3 regions of the Clostridium sp. LBM24168 genome follow, and region 2 is predicted to be linked to each of the others. Evidence: riboswitches for the same ligand, from Rfam matches in the RefSeq annotation. Region 2 holds a riboswitch; each other region holds the start of a gene.
The links. Region 2 has a riboswitch for S-adenosylmethionine ahead of ACSVC9_RS10860 (MetQ/NlpA family ABC transporter substrate-binding protein). Riboswitches for the same ligand answer to the same signal wherever they lie in the genome.
Positions count from the first base shown of each region.

Region 1: it holds a riboswitch for S-adenosylmethionine, as region 2 does, so the genes downstream of both, ACSVC9_RS06815 (methionine ABC transporter ATP-binding protein) here and ACSVC9_RS10860 (MetQ/NlpA family ABC transporter substrate-binding protein) in region 2, are expected to answer to the same signal.
Region 3: it holds a riboswitch for S-adenosylmethionine, as region 2 does, so the genes downstream of both, ACSVC9_RS08235 (trans-sulfuration enzyme family protein) here and ACSVC9_RS10860 (MetQ/NlpA family ABC transporter substrate-binding protein) in region 2, are expected to answer to the same signal.

Region 1 covers NZ_CP196861.1:1,365,379-1,368,665, reverse strand. Annotated here, with positions in the region: gene ACSVC9_RS06825 (HAD-IB family hydrolase) at 1-137, opposite strand, end outside; gene ACSVC9_RS06820 (methionine ABC transporter permease) at 280-936, opposite strand; gene ACSVC9_RS06815 (methionine ABC transporter ATP-binding protein) at 938-1,894, opposite strand; SAM riboswitch class I at 1,972-2,089, opposite strand; gene ACSVC9_RS06810 (amino acid permease) at 2,156-3,287, opposite strand, start outside.
Region 2 covers NZ_CP196861.1:2,176,384-2,179,670, reverse strand. Annotated here, with positions in the region: gene ACSVC9_RS10865 (D-alanine--D-alanine ligase) at 67-999, shown strand; SAM riboswitch class I at 1,152-1,251, shown strand; gene ACSVC9_RS10860 (MetQ/NlpA family ABC transporter substrate-binding protein) at 1,325-2,161, shown strand; gene pdxR (MocR-like pyridoxine biosynthesis transcription factor PdxR) at 2,278-3,287, shown strand, end outside.
Region 3 covers NZ_CP196861.1:1,670,203-1,673,489, reverse strand. Annotated here, with positions in the region: gene ACSVC9_RS08255 (GNAT family N-acetyltransferase) at 1-149, opposite strand, end outside; gene ACSVC9_RS08250 (helix-turn-helix transcriptional regulator) at 337-537, shown strand; gene ACSVC9_RS08245 (DUF6773 family protein) at 534-1,010, shown strand; gene ACSVC9_RS08240 (methylated-DNA--[protein]-cysteine S-methyltransferase) at 1,035-1,499, shown strand; SAM riboswitch class I at 1,572-1,677, shown strand; gene ACSVC9_RS08235 (trans-sulfuration enzyme family protein) at 1,766-2,938, shown strand; gene ACSVC9_RS08230 (zinc dependent phospholipase C family protein) at 3,149-3,287, shown strand, end outside.

The DNA of each region.
Region 1 (3,287 bases), 810 kb from region 2:
TCATATTCTGGTTTTACTTCCTTATACCATCTGTCTGTTGGAATAATTTCATATTTTACAAGCTTTTTAAATACTTCAGTCATAAGTCCTTCTCTGTATAAAGTCCCATCTATATCAAAAAAAGCTGCTGTATTCATATCAAAGCCTCTCTTTCATTCCAATAAGTTATAATAATTAATTATATTATATTGTAACATAAATAGTGCATATTCTTAAACAAAATAATAACTCCAGGCTATCTATGCTCAGAGTTATCATATCTTGTTACTATATACTCTTTTATTTATTAAGTTTCCTATATATTAAGTTCCCTATAGTTTGAAGCAACTGGACTAATATAACAAGTATTATTACCGTGTACACCATTATGTCAGTCTCAAATCTATAATATCCATATTTTAAAGCTACATCTCCAAGTCCACCCCCACCTACAGTTCCTGCCATAGCCGAGCAACCAACTATACTTATAACTGTAAGTGTTATACCAAGAACTATTGAAGGAAGTGCCTCTTTCAACATTACTTTAAATATTATTTGAGTATTACTTGCCCCAAAAGATTTTGCTGCTTCTATTATTCCAGGATCTATTTCCTTTAGAGATGATTCAATTACCCTGGCTGCAAATGGAGCTGCTGCTATTGTAATAGGTACTATCGCTGCAGTAGTACCTATAGTCTTTCCAACTATTAGCTTTGTAAACGGAAAGATTGCTATCATAAGTATTATAAAAGGAAAAGATCTCAATAAATTTATTATTATATCAAACACCTTATACACTATTCTGTTTGGCCTAAGTCCATTTTTATCGGTTACTATCAACAAAATAGCCGGTATAAATCCTATGATTACTGCAAGTATTGTAGAAATACATACCATATAGAGCGTTTGTCCAATTGCAGGAACTAATATCTCTTGAAATGTTTCAGAAAATCCCATATTACTCAACCTCCCAAACTACATTTTTTGAAGAAAGATATTTGCATATAGCTTCCTTATCTTTTTCGTATATATTTATAACAAGACTACCCAACACATCATTACGAAACTTCTCAAGTTTTCCCCATACTATGGAAAATTTTATATTTAAATCTATTGCCATAGATGTTATTAGATTCCCCTGACTTATGTCCTTCGGGAAAAATATTCTTATATTTACACCTTCATCCGGCAGTACGCTATCTGCCCCGAGTAATTTCTTTAAGTTTTTTCCTGGCTTTAAAAATATTTCTTCTACCGTACCAGATTTTTTTATCTCCCCTTCATCAATAATTGCTACTTTATTGCATATTTCTTTTATCACTTCCATTTGATGTGTTACCACAACTATGGTTATTTTAAATTCCTGATTTATTTTCTTTAGCAAATCAAGTATTGATCTAGTAGTATTAGGATCCAAAGCCGACGTAGCTTCATCACAAAGCAATATATTAGGATTTAGTGCAAGTGCTCTTGCAATAGCCACTCTTTGTTTTTGACCACCACTTAATTCCCTTGGCATACTATCGGCCTTATCCTCCAGGCTTACAAGTCTCAGCAAATTATTGACTGTTTTCTTTGCTTCATCCTTACTAATTCCCCATACTTCAAGCGGAAGTGCTATATTGGAATATACATTTTTTCTATTGAGCAAATTAAAATTTTGAAATATCATTCCAAGATTTCTTCTAAATATCCTTATCTGTCTGCCTTTTAAATCTTTTACTTCTTTATCCATAACCTTTATACTTCCTGCATCATAAGTTTCAAGACCGTTTAGGCATCTTAAAAGAGTTGATTTTCCAGCACCACTGTGTCCTACTATGCCAAATATTTCACCTTCTCCTATATGGAGACTTATATTTTTTAATACATTTTTACCTCCAAAACTTTTACCTACATTACTAATATCTATCAATATAATTCATCCTCTCACTACAATCTGAACAAAATATAAAAGCCTGAGGAAAACCTCAGACTTAATTAAACAGCATTATCTCATCTTTCAGCTTTCGCTGCAGGAATTAGCACCATTATACAAGTATATAAGATAACCCTCGTACTGGTTGCCGGGTTTCAAAGGGCCTGTCCCCTCCGCCTCTCTTGATAAGTTCAAGATTTATATTTAACATGGCTTTAATTATATCAACTTAAGTTTAATGTGTCAATATGTTAACTCTTATTTTCCTAGGTCTATATCCTGTAATTCTATAAATTTTGTACCAAATTTTTTCTTATAGATTATAAATAATAGTAAAAATAAAGGTAGTCCTATATAAGAGGATATTACTCCACCCCAATCTATTTTATTTTCTTGAAAATATGTAATTCCTTGTCCTAGTACTACAACTGCACAAAGTAAAAAAGCAATTACAGGCCCTAATGGGAAAAATTTAGCTTTATACTTAAGTTTTGAGATATCCTTTCCCTGAACAATGAAGGCTCTTCTAAATCTGAAATGACATACTGCTATACCAAGCCATGCTATAAAGCCCGAAAGTCCGGAAGCCGCTACAAGCCATACATAAACTGAATCCTCTGCATAAAGTCCTGTCAGAAAACACGCAGAAGCAATTATTGTAGTAATAATAACTGAATTTACAGGAACACCCCTTGAATTTACTTTTCCAAAAATCTTAGGTGCTTTTCCGTCCTTAGCCATAGAATATAGCATTCTTGTAGATGCATACATTCCCGAATTTCCACAGGAAAGTACCGATGTCAATATAACTGCATTCATAAGAGAAGCTGCTCCAGCTATTCCTGCTTTCTGGAATATCATAGTAAATGGGCTTGTCTGAACACCTGCTTTAGTATATGGAATTAGCGCACCTACTACAATTATAGTCCCTAGATAAAATATTATTATTCTCCAAAATATTGTATTTATTGCCTTTGGAATAGCCTGTTCCGGGTTTTCACTTTCTCCTGCAGCAACTCCTACAAGCTCTGTACCTTGAAAAGAAAAACCAGCAATTAGAAATATTAAAAATATGGATTTAATTCCTCCAACAAATGGTGAATCTCCTACAGTAAAATATTTAATTCCAACAGGATTGCCATTAAATATTCCAAATATCATAGCAATTCCAGTTATTAAAAATACTATAACTGTAGTAACTTTAATACCTGCAAACCAAAACTCAGATTCCCCGTAAGCTCTTGCAGATAATAGATTCAAAGCTACTATAAGGGTTAAAAACAACACGCTCCATATTACAGACGGAACAGACGGAAACCAATATTTCATTATAAGAGCCCCAGCTACCATTTCTGCCGCTACTGTGATAGCCCAATTATACCAGTAGTTC
Region 2 (3,287 bases):
ATATTGGATGATGTGTAAAATAGAAGATGAAGGGTATTACAAACAGTATTTAGCGGAGGAATTGATATGAAAATAGGAGTTATTATGGGGGGAATATCCTCAGAAAGAGAAGTATCACTAGATTCTGGGAAAGAAATAATGAGTTGCTTTGATAGAAATAAGTATACAGTAGTTCCAATTGTTATAGATAATAAGCGAGATATAATAGATAAAACAGGAAGTATGGATTTTGCCTTTATAGCACTTCATGGAAAATTTGGAGAAGATGGGACTGTCCAATCTGTGCTGGAAACTTTAGATATACCTTATTCTGGCTGTGGGCCACTTACAAGTTCCATATGTATGGATAAGGACATGACAAAAAAGGTATTGAAGAGTGCTGGAATCAAAACTGCAAGATGGATTTGTGTCAAATCAACAGATGAAATAGATTATGACTATCTGGGTGAAATGGGTTATCCGCTGGTTGTAAAACCAAATTCAGGAGGATCAAGTGTAGCGACGAATATAGTTAAAAGGAAAGAAGATATAGAGTACTCGGTAAATTTGGCATTAAAGTATGATGAGGAAGTTATGATTGAGGAATATATAAAAGGTGATGAGATCACCTGCTGTATTTTAAACGGAAAGACATTGCCACTAATTCAAATAAAGCCGAAAACAGAGTTTTTTGATTATGAGGCAAAATATACTGAAGGTGCTTCAGATGAAATAATTGTCCAGCTTGAAGAGAAACTTCAAAGTAAAATTGAAGAAATATCTCTTAGATGTTGGGATGTGTTGAAGTGTAGAGTATATGTGAGAGTTGATTTTATGATAAAGGACAATATACCTTATGTACTTGAACTCAATACACTCTCGGGAATGACAAAGAATAGTCTATTTCCAAAGAGTGCAAAAGCAGTAGGTATGTCTTACAGCCAACTTCTGGATAATATAGTTGAGTATTCTATGAAAGAAAACTGTAAAGTCGCTTCTAAGAAAATTTATGCATCATGAAAATATTAAATAGATAAATAGAAGCCTGCATAAATAATGTATTAATATTTATACAGGCTATTCTTTATTTAAGTTCTAAATTGTCGAGAACTGCATTGACAGATAAAATACATGATGATATAATCAATTACGTGAAAAAGTAAATCAAAATAAACTTATCAAGAGAGGCGGAGGGATTGGCCCTATGAAGTCCGGCAACCAGTATTATATACATTGGTGCTAACTCCTACAGCGAAAGCTGAAAGATGAGAAAATCATTAAGGTTTCAAACCCGGGATTTTTCTCGGGTTTTTATTTTGATTAAATTAATTGAGGGGGAACTTGTATGAAAAACATCAAAAAGATACTGGTAATTATATTTTCTTCTGTATTCGTTTTAGCAGCATTATCAGGATGCGGAAGTAACAACGGAGGAAATACTGGAAGTAGTGATACATCAAAAAGTGAAAAAAAGGATATAACAATAGGGGCTACGCCTAAACCCCATGAAGAGATACTTGAAAAGGTAAAACCTATACTTCAAAAAGAAGGATATGAACTTAAAATAAAAGAATTTACAGATTATGTAACACCAAATAAGGCACTTGCGTCTGGTGAGTTAGATGCAAATTTTTTTCAACATATACCATATCTGGAAGACTATAATAAGAAAAATGGTACGGATTTAGTTTCTGTGGCAAAAGTTCATCTTGAACCAATGGGAGTGTATTCAAATAAGGTTAAAAATTTAAAAGATCTCAAAGATGGTGCTGAGATTGCAATACCAAATGATGCCACAAATGGTTCCAGAGCTCTTAAACTGTTAGCACGTGAAGGGCTTGTAAAGGTTAAAGATGGAGAGCTTATTTCTAAGTTGGATATAACTGAAAACAAGAAGAACCTTAAGATTCAGGAGTTAGATGCTCCACAACTTCCTAGGGTATTGGGTGATGTAGATGCAGCAGTTATAAATACAAATTATGCATTAGAGGCAAAATTAAATCCAACTAAAGATGCACTTGCTATAGAATCAAAAGAGTCACCTTATGCAAATATAATTGCAGTTAAGAAAGAAGACAAAGACAAACCTTATGTGAAGGCTCTTGTGAAAGCGGTAAATTCGCCTGAAATCAAGAAATTCATAGAGGATAATTACAAGGGAAGTATAATCCCTGCATTTTAACACTAAATTTTGAGTATTTTATAAATAAAGATGATGTATTGTAAAAAATTACAGTATATCATCTTTATTTATGTATTGATTTATGTAAAAATATATAGAGAGGTGAATTTATAATTATGTTTTTTGATATAAAAATTGATGATAAAAGTCCTGTTTATATACAGATAAAAAATTATATAAAAAATATGATACTTAGAGGAATGATGACTTCAGGTGAAAAACTTCCATCCACCAGGGAAATGTCTTCAAGATTGAAGGTAAGCAGGAATACAGTTATTTGTGCTTATGATTTTCTAAAAGATGAAGGCCTTGTACATATGAAGAAAGGAAAGGGAGCTTTTGTATCTGATGTAAAAGTAGATTTTCAGGAAAAGTGGAATATAGACTGGAATAAGCGCATAAATAGTTATGCAAGGGAATCAGAAAAATTGGATATAATCAAAAGCGAAATAAAGTGGGAGAAAGGAATGATATCATTTAAAAGTATAGCTCCTGATGACAGGTTATTTGATGTTGAGAATTTTAAAAAATCATTTTTGAATTGTGTATCGCGAGAAGGCGGGAAAATATTGAATTATGGATATGCACAGGGATATAAGCCACTTATTGAATATCTTGTCAAATATATGGCAGACAAGGGTATAGATGTTTCCGGGAAAGATATACTTGTAACTAATGGATTTACAGAAGGATTTAATATTATACTGTCATGCCTTGTAAATAAAGGAGATAATATATTATGTGAAAATCCGACTCACAATACGGCTATAAAGATTATGAAACTGCATAGATTAAATATAACAGGAATTAAGATGAATGAAGATGGGATAGACCTTAATGCTTTAAGAGAAAATCTAAAAAAACGCAAATTTAGTTTGGCATATTTTATACCGTCCTATCACAACCCAATGGGGGTTGTAATGTCTCCTGAAAAAAGAACAAAATTGTATAATACTCTTAAAGAGTATGATGTTCCTATAATTGAGGATGGTTTCAATGAAGAACTGAGATATCTAAGTGATCATGTATCACCAATTGCTGCACTTAGCGGTGGTGGTAATAGTGTGATTTATGTAGGCAGCTTTTCAAAGATACTCTTCCCGGGTCTGAGAATAGGGTGGATACT
Region 3 (3,287 bases), 510 kb from region 2:
TCTGCTACAAAAAAACTTTCCGAAAATATTTTTATACGCTGCCTCAAGGATTTTCTTGTAGCTGCTTCCGCTTTTGGAAAGCATATTGTTTCAATTTTTGCGACTGCGTCAAGATCTTCATCTTTTACCTGTCTGATTGAAATGTTCATTAGTATCGTCCTTTCATGAAAGTATTATATATAAAATAATATCATAATTTTCAATTAAAATTTATATTTTATAGAAAGTACTTGTAAACCTCAATTGTAAAAGTATAAAATATAAAACAAAATGAAATATATAATTTACATTTATACACATATATATTATAATAAATAGTGTAAGGAGGTTATAGACTTGAAGAACAAACGTATGAAGATTGCAAGAGTAGAATGTGATTTGTCCCAGGAACAGCTTGCGGAAAAAATAGGGGTTACAAGACAGACAATTGGTATGATAGAAGCTGGAAAGTATAATCCATCACTTAGATTATGTATTGCCATATGTAGAACATTAAATAGAACATTAAATGATTTATTTTGGGAGGAATATAAATGATAAATAAAAATTTTAAAGATGAGAGAATTATAGCTGAACAGCATAAGATAGCCAGCGATGCATTTCAGATGGTTTCCGTTTTTTTATTAATTTCTGTATTGTATAAGCAATTTATATTGGATGAACCATTTACTTCCTATATGACGGAATTTATTGCATTTTTTGGTGGATCATTCTACATTCTTATAAGAAATGTCATAAAAGGAAATGGTATATTTGATTCAAAGAAACATGGAAATAGAATATATTTGCTGAATAGCTTGATTTCAAGTTCAGCAGTTACAATAATTGCTAGTGTGTCAAATTACATGAAATATATACAAAATAGACAGAATATCGTAATGTTTTTTATAGAAATAGTTATCATTTTTTTAAGTTCATTCGCTATTACTTTTTTCTGTATGTGGGGAGTAGGATGGATTTCAAAAAAACGTGAAAATAAGATACGTAAAGAATATGAAGATGATATGTAAAGAATAATGAATGGAGGGTATAATATGTACAGCGCATATTGCTATGAATTTAAAATCGGGAAGTTAGTTATTGCCGAAAACAGCGGAAATATCACTCATATATATTTTGGAGAAAATATTCCTGAATATACAATGTGTATTGAGACATACTTAATTAAAAGGGTATATGAGGAACTTGAGGAGTACTTTAGTGGGACAAGGAAAGTTTTCGATATACCGCTGGCACCACAGGGAACTGAATTTCAAGGAAAAGTATGGAGAGCACTTCAGAATATCCCTTATGGGGAAACCTGTAGTTATAAGTATATAGCAGAAAGCATAGGAAATGCTAAAGCATACCGTGCAGTAGGCATGGCAAATAATAAGAATCCTATTGCGATTATCATTCCATGTCATCGTGTTATTGGTTCCAATGGAGATTTGATTGGTTATGCAGGTGGGTTAGGTATAAAGAAAAAGCTTCTAGATATGGAGAAGAAAAATAGTTAAAGATCAAATTACCATTAAACTTATTGACAATAAATTTTTTCTAGTATATTATGAAATAAATTAAATAATTGAATCTTATCAAGAGTGGTGGAGGGACTGGCCCTTTGAAACCCGACAACCAACATTTGTATATCGATGTATGGTGTTAATTCCAGCAGAATATTCTGAGAGATAAGAAAAATATTTTATGAAATTAAAGTTGTTTTTCTTATGAAAGACGGCTTTTTTTAATACAAATATTTATTAAATTTACAAGGAGGAAACATATGACCAAGGAAACTAGTTTTATAACAAAATGTGTACATGTAGGCAATGGTATTGATAAAGAGACAGGCTCTATTAGGCGTCCTATAACTATGGCAAATTGTTACAAACTTCCAGAGGATGCATCATCAATTAATTGGAGTGATCCAAACCAGATGCTTTATACAAGGAATACTTCTGCAAATCAGCTTTACCTTCAGCAAAGACTGGCTGCATTAGAGGGTGGTGAAGATTGTGTAGTACTGGCAAGTGGGGTTGCAGCACTTGCAGGAGTATTTTTTACATTTCTTAGAAGTAAATCTCATGTAATATGTTCGAATGTATCATACATAGCAGTTTACAGACTGCTTAACCAGTATCTTCCAGACAAGTATGGAATAGAAGCTACGCTTGTAGATACATCCAACCTGGAAGAAATAAAAAAAGCAATAAGACCTAATACAAAGCTTATTCATGTTGAGACACCTGGCAATCCAACTACGAAGATAAGCGATATTGCAGAAATAGCTAAAATTGCCAGGTCTATTGGAGCATTGTTTAGTGTGGACAGTACTTTTGCATCTCCATATTTACAGCATCCTCTTGAACTTGGAGCTGACCTGGTAGTTCATAGTTTGACAAAGTATATAAATGGACACGGTGATGCAATGGGTGGAGCGGTAATAGGAAAGAAAGAACTTATAGACAAAATAAAAAGTGAAGCTATGGTTAATCTTGGAGGTACAATAAGTCCGTTCAATGCATGGCTTATAATGAGAGGAGTTGTGACATTACCTCTTCGTATGAAACAGCACAGTGATACTGCACTTAAAGTTTCACAATATCTGGAGTCAAATCCATCCGTGAAATTTGTTGCATATCCTGGACTTGAGAGCCATCCACAACATAAAATTGCAAAAAAGCAGATGAAGATGTATTCTGGAGTCATAGCTTTTGCACTTAAAGCAGATAGCGAAACTCACAATAAATTCATAAATTCTCTTAAACTCGTTATTCCGGCAGTTTCTCTTGGACATGATGAAAGTCTAATTGTCTATACAGGTCCGAATGATGAAAGAATAAATTTTTATCCGGAAAAATTTAGGAATGGATATATAAGATTCAGTATAGGGCTTGAAAGTGCAGAGGATATTATCTATGATTTAAAACAAGCACTCGAAAAGTGTGGATTATAAACTAGAAAAGAGTATTACAGAACTATGTACCTGGTTTTGTAATACTCTTTTCTAGTTTATCTGTTTTTGAGCAATCATTAAAATCTAAAAATTTGTGAATTTAACATACATGAATATCTCTTAAATAAAACTTAACACAAACATGCAGTCAAAAAGCAGCTATAGGAAATATTATTATATTAGGGGAATATGTAAAGAGGTGTCAAGGTAATGATAATAAATACACATATATTATTTTCTAAAATTGTATATAAACATTGCTTAAGAGAATTAAATTTTAAATTAAACAAAATAATTTTTATGTATGGAAATATTAAACCAGATATTTCTCCTAATTCTTGCAGGAATC